One region of the Ruegeria sp. CDSA193 genome, then DNA from elsewhere that is predicted to be linked to it. Evidence: riboswitches for the same ligand, from Rfam matches in the RefSeq annotation. Region 1 holds a riboswitch; the other holds the start of a gene.

Region 1 (5,984 bases):
GGCCTGGGAAATCACGACTTCGGATTTGGGCTTCAATTCTTACAGCACGTTATCTCTGACGCCCCCTGCCCTGTGCTCAGCAGCAATGCCTTGCGCACGAATGGGCCACAGATCTGGCAAGATCATGTCATTTTGCACAAAGAGATCCCTGGCGCGCCGACACCTATGGCCCTGAAGATTGGTGTATTTTCGGTCCTTCCCCCTCAGACAGCGCAATGGGAGGCGCACAAGCTGCACGACACCCTTACCACTCAGGACATCCTGACTTGTGCGGCAAACAAAGTCAGAAAGCTCAAAGACGAAAATTGCGACCTGATCATCGCGCTGGCCCATACCGGTTTCGGACCGGACAGGTCACAACGGAATATGGAAAACGCGATTATTCCGCTGGCCGAAATCGAAGGTATCGACGCAATAATTGCTGGTCATTCCCATTTGACCTATCCCGTCAAGGCCGGCTCTGAAAACACTCTGGTGCATGGCAAACCAGTTGTCTTACCCGGAACGGCCGGATCACATCTGGGGGTGATCGACTTGAAACTTCACTCGGCAGAGCGCGGCGGCTGGACCGTTGGCGAAGCCCGGGCGGCGCTACGACCGATATCTGCGGGGCGTCCCGACGAAATGTTATCACTGGCGCCCGAAGATCCGGAATTGTTGCATCTGTTTTCCTCTGGTCATGCCGAAACCCGCAGGCGAGCGGGCCAGCCGGTCGGCCGCACCCCGCACCATCTGCACAGCTATTTCAGCTTTTGCGCCGAGGACCGTGGGCTGAGGCTGGTCGCCGCCGCCCAGGCTGCCGCGTTACGTCTGTGTATGTCCGATACCGACCTGGCAGATATTCCGATTTTATCGGCGGTTTCACCTTCGAAATTCGGCGGTCGGGCCGGGCCGCGATTCTATACGGATGTTAAGCCTGGCGAGATATTCCTGCGTAACGTGGTTGACCTGCATATTTTTCCAAACGAATTGCAGGGTGTCATTGTATCCGGTGACCAAATCGTGGACTGGCTTGAGATGTCCGCAGCTGTTTTCAACCAGATTTCGACCGGATCTGCATCCGAACTTATTTGCGAAAATCGGGTGGGTCACAACTTTGATGTGCTATACGGGCTGTCCTGCAGAATTGATCTGACACAACCTCCGCGTTTCGACGATATGGGCACCTTGATCAATGCCGAAAACCGGCGTGTTTCAGAGGTTCTGGTCGGTGCCACCCCCATTGCACCGGATCAGCAATTTGCCGTCGCGCTTAACAATTATCGCGCCAGCGGGGGCGGGCATTTCCCATTTGCGGGTAATGCGCAACGTATCGACATGCCCATCCTGCCGGTCCAGCAAGCCCTGCTGGATTATCTGTCAGGCACCTTGGTCAGCGATCCGCTGGAAGAGGCCCAGGAACCCTTCAGAATCACCAGTAGTACTGGTACGCAAGCGATCTTACGCACCGGTCCAAATGCCCACCGACATCTGCAGGACATTCAGGAATTTGATCCACAAGTCCTTGGAACCGACGGAAATGGCTTTTTACGGATTCTTCTGACCTTCTGACGGGTTGTGTTTTTCCGGCCAACTGCCTATATCCACCCTCGAGAGGTTGGCGCGGGCGAGCGCCTCGCCAACCTGGTCAGATCCGGAAGGAAGCAGCCACAACGAGCCCCGCTTGGGTCGATGTCCAACCTCTCACTTACGCGCAACGACTGCCGCAGGAGGGACTTTATGATTGTAGCAATGACCCTTCGGGCAGAGCGTTTCCGGGACTAACCCCCGCTTTTGCCTGAACACGTTACCGACGGGTGCGCGCCTGCCACCCTGATGGTTTCCTGTATCTGAACACAGGCAGAACAATGTCCAAAACACTTTCGGACCTGGGATGGTCCTCTCATTTTGCAGCCCAACATGCTGTGAACCCTACCTGCACACCGCATCGCATCAACGCCGTCCATCGTGATCGCCTGATCGGCCTGAATGCGCTTGGCGGCACATCTGATCTGACCCCTGACCGATCAACCGGCGAATTTGCGGTTGGCGATTGGGTCCTTGCGGATGATCAAAACCGCATTCGGCATCTTTTGGAGCGCAAAAGCCTCTTGCAACGCCGGGCCGCAGGCACCGGTGCGCAGGTTCAGCTGATCGCGGCGAATGTGGATGTGCTGTATATCGTCAGTTCCTGCAATGCCGATTTCAATCTGGCACGGCTTGAGCGTTATCTGGCGCTGGCGCATCAGGCCGGGTGCTATCCGGTTGTTGTCCTGACCAAGGCCGACAGCTGCCCTGACCCAGAGAGCTATGCCAGTCAGGCCAGTTCGCTGGCTCGGTTTCTGACCGTTCTAACCGTCAACGCGCTGGAGGCGTCAGAGATTGATCCGATCCTGTCCTGGTGCCCTGCCGGGCAAACTGCTGCTTTGGTCGGCTCATCCGGTGTCGGCAAAACCACATTGGCGAACGCCATGACTGGTCAGGCCGGGACAACGGCGGGGATCCGCGAGGATGACGCACGGGGTCGCCACACCACGACCCATCGTGCGCTTCACCCGATGCGAAACGGGGGGTGGCTGATTGATACGCCAGGAATGCGCGCCCTGCGTTTGATGGATGCCCAAGACGGCGTGGATGAGGTTTTCTCCGACCTTCTGGAATTGGCTGCAACGTGCCGGTTCTCAGATTGCCAGCACCAGGCCGAACCCGGTTGTGCTGTGCAGGAGGCGATTGCCAATGGCGTGATTGAGCCCGACCGGCTGGCGCGCTGGCACAAGCTTCGGCGCGAAGATCAGAGGAATTCCGAGACCCTCGCGCAGTCACGGGCACGTGACAAAGCCTTTGGCAAAATGGTGCGATCCGTCATGCACGACAAAAAGTCCCGTAGCAGACACTAAGCGTGACAAAAAGGCGCCTCGTTTTCAGGCAATCAACCGGGGCCAAACCGCCCGGTTTCTGCGGGCAAAAGCGCCAATATGACCGATCTCAGGCGCTCCGAATTCATTCGGAGACAACAGATGTCGCCGCGCCTTCGGCCCATACAGATCGGCAAGCCGCCAGACTGCGTCTGGCGGCACCATCTGGTCGTCCTCGAAGGCGAACAGGTCCACCGGTGTATTCGATTGCGCCCATCTCGCTTCGGGCAGAGCGTCACCGATCTGCGGCACATAATTCTGCGGCGCCGTGCACCAGCTGCGCCATTGCCAATAGACCGGGCCCGGCAAATCGGCACCGATCCCCACAGCTTTGCCCGGCAGATACCCCAGTGCATTCACTGCCAGACGCCCGTGGCCGTGCCAGAACAACCACGCCAGCCCGCGATAGGGCCAGGGATGGTCGGACAGAGTAACCAGCCCCGAACATACACAGATCATCCGGTCGATCTGATCAATGTCTGGCTGCACCGGCCCCAGCAAGCCGCCAAGGGAATGACCGATGCTCCACTGCAAAGCGTCCGGGAACCGCCTGCGCATCTCAGCCCGTGCGGCGGGCATGTCGACCAAGGCCCAATCCGCCATGGTCACCTCGGAGGTTTTGAGTTTGTCGCGCAGTGAATGCCCGAAATCGCTGTAGTCATAGGTCAGACAGGCAATACCCTGTTCGGCGGCCAGCCAACGGGCAAAATGCTGGTAATATTCGCGCGGCACTGCAGTTGCGCTGTGAATCACCACGGCGACCTTCGGCTCGGTTTCAGGCAGATACAGCCGCGCCGACAGGCTGGCAGAGCCTGAGGCAAAGTCAAAGTCCTTAGTCTGGACGCAGGGCGTGGTATCAAGCATGGCGCTTCCAACAAATTCTGAACTACTCGGTTCACTCAACAATCGGCCCGATTTCGGCCACCAGAGTCAAGATTTCATCAAGATGACCAAACGTCCGGTTTGAACCCCAACAGGTGGCTTGACTCGGGGTCTGCATAGCCGCTAGCGATGTGGTGATGGTTCTTGCCCCGGAATTGGGGCGGGATGAAAAGGGAACACGGTGCGGTCTGCCCCGGCGATGCCGGAAAGGGCCAACTCCGCGACTGCCCCCGCAACTGTAAGCGGTGAGCAATGCCGAAATACCACTGGCCCCAGGGCTGGGAAGGTCGGCAAAGCGACGACCCGCAAGTCAGGAGACCTGCCATCGTATCGAAACCGAAACTCGGGCGGGGTGTCCGGGCAGGTCGTCAGCGCGCTGTCACACCTGATCCTCACCCTCCGTCCTGCGCGCGGAGGGCGCATTATGATCTGGAAGACAAAAACACACGAATTCACCGCAACCGTCTGTCAGAGGACCGGGAAACCCTGCCCCGCCCTTGCCCGAATGGCACGCGCCATGGCCGAGGCGATGGCGACGGCAAGGCCTGCGACATCCAAAACATTCGAGGTCGAAGGTACCAGCGATCTGACCCATTGCACCGAAGGCTGCACGGCCCGTTTTCGGGCCCAATCAGAACAGATCAGGGTCTATTGCGGCACCAGCACAGACACGCCGACAGAAAAGCTGGACGCCTATGGCGACATGATGTTCGGGCCGGAGTTCATCCAGAAATCCGCTGGTTTTCTGTCAGAACCACCCTGTGCGATGCTCGACGTATCGACCCTGCCGCCGCGCAGCGAAAGTATTCCGTATCAAGTGTCTGCCTGATTCAGGGAAGGGTTCGGGCCGGCAACCCGGCCCAGTCCTTTTGCGCGTCGGTTTCCACCGCGCAGGGCCGCACCGCACGCAACCGCCGAAGCGCTTGGTCAGGCGCTTCGCCGCATTCCACCATTAGCCGCATCACAACCATCCCCGAGCGTCCGCACCCACCGCGGCAATGCACCAGCACCTTGCCGCCACTGGCAAGGACATGTTGGGCGGCGGCGCTGGCTTGCGGCCAAAGCGCCTCAACCTCAGGCGTGGGGGCGCCGAAATCGGAGACCGGAAGGTGGACCCAGGCAATCCGTTCGCACTGCAGGTCCGCCTCGAATGAACGCGCGCCGGAATGCTGGAACTCATCCAGAGTAGTCATCGAGATGACCAGGTCCGGCGCCCAATCCCGGATTACTGCGAAATCCCCAGCATAATCGCCCGTGACACCCGGCAGTGGGCACAGAGCGATCTGCCCTTTGCCCAATCCAAGAGGGTGAATTGCAAAACTCTCCAACACAGCTCCTTTTCCTGCATCACCACATGGGGCTAAAGCCCCTCATGATTTACCGGCTCTGATGCAACTTGCCAAAACGAAATTCCTTTTCGCGCGCGGTGGACGCGGACGGCGGGGGTCTCTACGCTGCAAACCTGACACGAATCCAACAGAGCAGACATGACCGACACGCCCAGCCCCGCCTATCAGGTTCTCGCGCGGAAATACCGCCCGGAAACTTTTGCTGACCTCGTCGGTCAGAACGCAATGGTGCGCACGCTGAAAAACGCGTTCGAGGCCGACCGGATTGCACAAGCCTTCATCATGACTGGCATCCGCGGCACCGGTAAGACAACCACGGCCCGGATCATCGCCAAGGGCATGAACTGCATCGGTCCTGATGGGCAAGGCAAGCCCACGACCGAGCCTTGCGGCCAGTGCGAACATTGCGTCGCCATCATGGAAGGTCGCCATGTCGACGTGATGGAAATGGACGCCGCCAGCCGAACCGGCGTGAATGATATCCGCGAAATCATCGACTCGGTCCGATACCGCGCCGCCAGTGCGCGCTATAAGATCTACATCATCGACGAGGTTCACATGCTTTCGACCAGCGCGTTCAACGCGCTGCTCAAGACGTTGGAAGAACCTCCTGCGCATGTGAAGTTCATCTTTGCCACGACCGAAATCCGCAAAGTCCCGGTGACTGTTCTGTCGCGGTGCCAACGATTTGACCTGCGCCGGATCGAACCCGAGGACATGATTGGCCTGCTCAATAAGATCGCAGAGGCTGAGAAGGCACAGATCGCGGATGATGCCCTGGCGCTGATCACCCGCGCGGCCGAGGGGTCGGCGCGCGACGCAACATCGCTGCTGGATCAGGCAATCAGCCATGGGGCCG
Region 2 (5,984 bases), on a different contig from region 1:
GTCTCCGCCCTCATAGATATAGGGCGCGAATACAAAGCTGGGCGTTTTATAGGACAGGGTGGCGGTGCCGTCCTCGTTTTCGGTCACGTAAAACCGGATTGGTGCTTCGATCATTGCGCGCACCGAGGTTTCCAGCACGCGCACCGCATAGTCATTGTTGAAGGCGCCGATCACCAGATTGCCTGGGATTGTAATTCCCCGCGCGGCGGCGGCTTTGGTGGGGCCGGCCTGCGTGACCACGATCAGACCGTTTGCCTTAACCGCCGATTTGGTGTCCGAGACTAATTCATCATAGCTTTTGCCCGTTGGATACACGGCCCATCCCGAGAGCGGTTCGTCGGCCCAGGCGGGCAGGGCCAGCAGGGCGAAGACGGTCCAAAGCAGTTTCATCCAGAGGCTTCCTTTTAAGGTGTCTGCAGGAATCCTGCCAGAAATGTGAGAACGTCGCACTCACAATCTTGTGTGCATTCGGGATTGCGCCGCGCCGCTTAAAGCCGCAGAAACGGGCGCAGGACGAAGGGAAAGGTCTGGATCGGATGCGCCTGATGATCTGCAAAACCTGTGGCACCGCACGCGATCGGGCGGCCGAGGTGCAGGCTGTGAAGGACGCACTGAAAAGGGCTGGATTGACGGATCAGGTCGAATTGAGCGAACACGCCTGTTTCAGCAGCTGCGCGGAACCCACGGCGCTGGCTATACAGGCGCTGGGGCGCGCATCTTATGTGTTTTCGGGTGTCGATGTGGTGGCGGATGCTGCGGATATCGCTGAAACTTGCCGTACTTACCTGAACAGCCCGCAGGGCTGGATCGAAGACGCCCGACCCTGCGGGCGGCTTCGGATGTGTTTGCGTGCGCGTATTCCGGCGCTTTAGTCAACCTGAACCGTAACCGCAGCACGAACCGGCACGTTATCGACCGAAAGCGGGCTATGGCTGTTGGAATTCAGCGAAACCGAAACCTCGACCTCACCTTTGGGCAACTGATCAATGTGCATCCAACTGCCGTAAAGCCGGGCGAGCTTTTCTCCGTTGATGTAAACATGCGCGTGCCCTTCGCCTGCCATGTCTGCGGTCGATGCGTTCTGCGGTGCGAAGGTAAAGTTTTTTGGCATAACATGCAGGTTCCAGCCAGACATAGGATCCTGTGTCAGAGCGATGTCCAGTGTAGGTGCATCTGTGCCTGCCGGTAGGTTCAAGGCCGTGGAATGATCGTGGGCCATGGTCTCAGTGGGTGAGGCTCCGTGAAGAGACGGATCAGAATGGTCGTGGCCATCAAATGTGACGCCGTTTGCAGCAGCAATTACAAATCCTGTACCGCCGCCAAAGACCAGACCGATCACGAATAGAGCAAGTGAACGGGTCATTGTATTTCCTTGAAAACATAGGGAAACGCGCCAAGTTTACACCCGGCGCGTTCAATCGAAGTGCGATCAGGCCGTTGCTTCGGAAGGTTGCGCTTCTTTCTGCCAGAAATAGCCAGCGAACGCGCCAACCAGAACCCATGCAACCAGACCGATTCCAAAAGCTCGTGCCGCGAACAACGCGCCAATTTCAGTCGGCACAGGGCCGGTGAAAACATCGGGCTCGGGTGCACCTATAAGATGTGGCACCAACAGAAGTACTGCGGCGATCACATAGCTGATCAGGTTACCTCCAAAGGCGATCAACCACATGGCGACAAGGGCTGCTGCAACCGTTGCGAACCACCAGACCTGACGTGCATAGACATCGGCTGCCGCGACACCCGGCACTTCGGGCGCCAGGGTGAAACCTGGTGCAAGGTGGAAGGCGATAAATCCGGCCAAACCCCAAAGGACGCCGGTCCGGCCATCAATCTGATGCCCTTGACCTTCGGCTACCGACATCAGCGCAACCATCACCAGCGAATAGCCGGTATAGGTCAGCATGGTAAAGATGACACTCAGCGCATCACGCGTCAGTTCAGAGAACATGCGCGGCAGCTCGGGATGAGCCGATACGGTCTCGGCCCCGAAATGCACCAGCTCTCCGGATTCATAAAGCTCGGCATGCAACAATACTGGTTGCACAAATACCAACTGCAGCAAGGCGGCAATCAGCCCCGCTGCAGCACCAGCGAACAACGCGCTGGTCAATATACGACTGAACACGGTCTTAGTGGCAGGGGAAGCCGGTCGCGTGACGCACGTCATGCGCTGCATCATGCAGGGCCGCTGCCTGAACGTGACCGGTCAGCGTAATGAGGCCCAGACCCAGAACCACTGCAAACATGACCGGAACAAAGCCTGTACGCGCGGCGGATGCTGTTTTCGTTTGTGTTGCCATTTTGTATTCTCCTCTGCCGCCGCACCCGACGGCCGGTGTTTCGTTTTTGCGCCTGGCAGGTCTCCTGGCTTGCGGGTCGATGCCTCTGTTCGCCTTCCCCCCGGAGAACCGGGAGTGGCTGGTTGAACAGGGGCTCTCCGCTTACAGTCGCGGGGGCGGCTTTGGAGTTGACCACCGAGGCAGTCGCACCAAATTCCCTCTTAGCATCCGGATTTCTCCGGCAGGACCAGACACCCCCATTTAGCCGCTATAGCTGTGGCGGTGCAATCATCATTTGCGACGTATTGTGTCAGATTATGCGCTTTTTCAGCAAATAAATATCCATGATCCAACCATGGTCGGCACGGGCATGGGCGCGGCGGTCCAGAATCTGCTGGGCAACCTCGGCCAAAGGGCCTTTGATCAGGATTTCCTCTTTCATGCCGACATATGCGCCCCACCAAATGTCCAAGTCTTCCATGTCCAGGTTTTGGAATGAACATTCACCATCCAGCATCACCGCCACGTTTTCTGCGGTTTCCGGCCATCCTTCGTCCCGGATGCGACGACCAGTTGTGACGATATAGGGCGCGCCCAGTTCGTTGATCGGAATCGCATGGGCCGCCGTCAGCGCTTGCAGCGCTGTGATGCCGGGAATCACGCGTGTTTCTGGCTGAGGGGTCAAACGTGCCGCGATTCGCAGCGAACTGTCATACAGCGACGGATCCCCCCAGATCAGCAGCGCCACATGACGGGCCTTCGGGTGGGCTGCGATGGCCTCCTGCCAGCGCAATGCAATCGCGTCGTGCCATTCGTCCACTCCGCGTAAATAGCCATCATCGGCACGGCGTTTGGGAATGTCGAAATACGCGATTTGCGGAGGAGTATCCGCGACCTGAGCGATGATCTGCTCGCGCAGCCCTGCCAGATCGGCCTTGTTTTCGCCCTTGCGGGGGATCAGGATCAGGTCCGCCGAACGGATCGCCTGCGCCCCTTGAAATGTCACATGATCCGGGTTGCCGGTGCCAATACCGATCAGCGTCAGGTCAATCATTTTCGAACTCTGCCAGAGGTCCATACAGGATCAGGGCCGGGGCGGTGCCGATCTCGGTTTCCAACTGCTGCGACAAGGCACCGATGGTCGAGCGTTGCAGCTTTTGTTCGGGGGTCGAGACGGATTCGGCCATCAATGCAGGCGTGTCCAGCGGTAGGCCGTGCGAATGCAGGGCGCCAACCAAAAGGGGAAAGGTGCGCTTGCCCATAAATACGACGGTCGTAGCCTGTGGATCAGCCAGTGCTGCCAGGTTCAGATCTTCGGGCAGTTTGCCACTGACATCGTGGCCGGTGACGAATTGCACGCGCCGCGCGGTCAGTCGCCGGGTCAGCGGAATGCCTGCCGCTGCCGCCGCCGCTACCGCCGAGGGGATGCCGGGGATGATTTCATAGTCGATCCCGGCCTCTTGCAGGGCCACCAGTTCTTCTTCAAGCCGGCCGAACATGCCGCCATCACCGGATTTCAACCGCACAACATGCTGACCGGTTTGTGCATATTCGACCAACAAGCGGCTGACGTGATCCTGCTTGGGCGAGGGGCGCCCGGCGCGTTTGCCGACACCAACCAGGTCAGCATCCTCGCGGGCATGGCTCAGGATCGGGCCGCTGCTGAGGTCGTCAAACAGCACCGCATCAGCTTTCTGCAACCTGTCTACCGCCTTCAGCGTCAGCAATTCCGGGTCGCCGGGGCCTGAACCGATGAAGGACACAAAACCACTCATGCCGAGGCCTCGGCGATCAGATGAAAGAATGTCCCAGTGACATTGCCTCGCACCGATCCGGTTTGCGGGCCTTCCGCGCCTTCGGCGTCGAACACGCGTGCCAGCGGCGCGTCAGGCTGTTCGATGATCGAGGAATAGTGGAACTCATGCCCGCGTAGCGCTGTGCCTTCGGCAAATCCGGCCATCGAGGCCAGTAATTCTGCCTTGCGATAACCCAGGTTGAACTTGCGCTTTTCATAGGAGGTCACAAGGCCCAGAAGGCCCGCCATTTCGTGCTGGACTCCGTCTTTGTCGATCAACGCCTGACCCAGCGCCATGTAGCCCCCGCATTCGCCGTGCACAGGTCTTGTCTCGGCATGTTTGCGCAGCCCAGTCTGGAAGGTGTTGGCGGCGGCCAATGTGCCTGCGTGCAACTCGGGATACCCACCCGGCAGCCAGACCAGATCGGCATCCGGGGCAGGGGCTTCATTCGCCAGTGGTGAAAACGGTAGGATTTCTGCACCCGCCGCGCGCCAGCCTTCCAGCAAATGCGGATAGGTGAACGAAAACGCAGCATCCCGGGCCAGTGCGATCCGCTGCGCCGGAGGGCGCGGCAGCACGGCTGACGATGGCCTATTTGGGCTTGAGGAAGCCGCCCGCTTGATCGCCTCCAGATCGACATGTTCACGCAGGAACGCAGCATAGCCGACAATGGCGCTTTCCAGATCGGGATGTTCCACCGCCTGGATCAAACCTAAGTGCCGCTCGGGAAGTGTCAGGTCTCCGCGTCGTGGCAGAACGCCCAGAACCGGCAGGCCTGCACGTTCCATACCCAACCGGGTCAGACGCTCGTGACGCGGGCTGGCGCAGCGGTTCAAAATTACCCCGGCAAAGGGCAGGTCGGGGTTGTACATCCGAAACCCCAGCGCCGTGGCTGCAGCTGATTGCGCCTGACCGCCGACATCCAGAACCAACACCACAGGCCAGCCCATACGCTGCGCAGTTTCCGCGCTAGATCCATGTCCAATCTCACCGGGTTTGGCGACACCGTCGAACAGACCCATCGATCCTTCGGCTACGACGATATCCGCGCCGTCAGCCTGTGCCGATATTGCGTTCAGCAGAGGATCGCCCATCGCCCAGCTGTCCAGATTGAACGAGGCGCGCCCAGCCGCCGCCCGGTGAAAGGCCGGGTCGATATAGTCAGGGCCGCTTTTGAATGGTTGGACGGTCAGGCCATCCTCGGCCAGCGCACGCAGCAGGCCCAGCATCACGGTGGTCTTGCCAGTCCCCGAAGACGGTGCCGAAATCAGAATACCCGGAGGGTTAGTCATCACCATGGCTCCAGGTTGACCAAGGGCTGTCCGCGCTTTGCGGGCGATACCGGCGGTCGTAATCCTTAGAATACAGGCAGCTTTCGTCAAACCCTTCACCAGCCAGTGCTGGACCCACCATGATCAGCGCTGTGCGCGAGATGCTCTCGTCCAGCGCGTCTTTCAGCGTCGCCAGCGTCGCACGGATGATCTGTTCGTCGGGCCAGCTGGCACGATAGACCACGGCCACCGGGCATTCGGCGCCATAGGCCGGGGTCAGATCGGCGATCACAGTGTCTAGATTGCCGATCGACAGGTGGATGGCCAGCGTCGCCCCGGTACGGGCAAAATTCGCCAACGTCTCGCCCTCGGGCATCGACGATGCGCGTCCCGGTGTCCGGGTCAGGACCACTGATTGCGCAAGTCCGGGCAGGGTCAGTTCCGTGCCCAGTGATGCGGCCGCAGCGGCAAAAGACGGCACGCCGGGGGTCACGCTGACCGGGATGCCCAATTCCTTGAGGCGGCGGATTTGTTCGCCCATCGCCGACCAGACCGACAGGTCGCCGGAATGCAGTCGCGCAACATCCAGACCGGCCTGATGTGCGGTCTCGATCTCGGCCATGATTTGATCCAGA

The links. A riboswitch is a leader RNA that binds a small molecule or an ion and turns the genes downstream of it on or off. The one in region 1 is predicted to bind cobalamin.
Region 2: linked by a shared signal. The riboswitch ahead of AC2FLG_RS08410 (CbtB domain-containing protein) and the one ahead of AC2FLG_RS14625 (hypothetical protein) in region 1 are both predicted to bind cobalamin.

Annotation. Positions count from the first base shown of each region.
Region 1 covers NZ_JBXWPN010000007.1:46,173-52,156, forward strand. Annotated here, with positions in the region: gene AC2FLG_RS14605 (5'-nucleotidase C-terminal domain-containing protein) at 1-1,551, shown strand, start outside; RNA gene ffs (signal recognition particle sRNA small type) at 1,591-1,689, shown strand; gene rsgA (ribosome small subunit-dependent GTPase A) at 1,848-2,876, shown strand; gene AC2FLG_RS14620 (alpha/beta hydrolase family protein) at 2,901-3,758, opposite strand; cobalamin riboswitch at 3,898-4,117, shown strand; gene AC2FLG_RS14625 (hypothetical protein) at 4,201-4,605, shown strand; gene AC2FLG_RS14630 (protein-tyrosine phosphatase family protein) at 4,607-5,107, opposite strand; gene AC2FLG_RS14635 (DNA polymerase III subunit gamma/tau) at 5,264-5,984, shown strand, end outside.
Region 2 covers NZ_JBXWPN010000004.1:53,782-59,765, forward strand. Annotated here, with positions in the region: gene AC2FLG_RS08390 (DUF302 domain-containing protein) at 1-390, opposite strand, end outside; gene AC2FLG_RS08395 (DUF1636 family protein) at 459-872, shown strand; gene AC2FLG_RS08400 (hypothetical protein) at 869-1,363, opposite strand; gene AC2FLG_RS08405 (CbtA family protein) at 1,430-2,128, opposite strand; gene AC2FLG_RS08410 (CbtB domain-containing protein) at 2,133-2,303, opposite strand; cobalamin riboswitch at 2,341-2,549, opposite strand; gene cobF (precorrin-6A synthase (deacetylating)) at 2,593-3,336, opposite strand; gene cobA (uroporphyrinogen-III C-methyltransferase) at 3,329-4,057, opposite strand; gene AC2FLG_RS08425 (cobyrinic acid a,c-diamide synthase CobB) at 4,054-5,376, opposite strand; gene cobM (precorrin-4 C(11)-methyltransferase) at 5,363-5,984, opposite strand, start outside.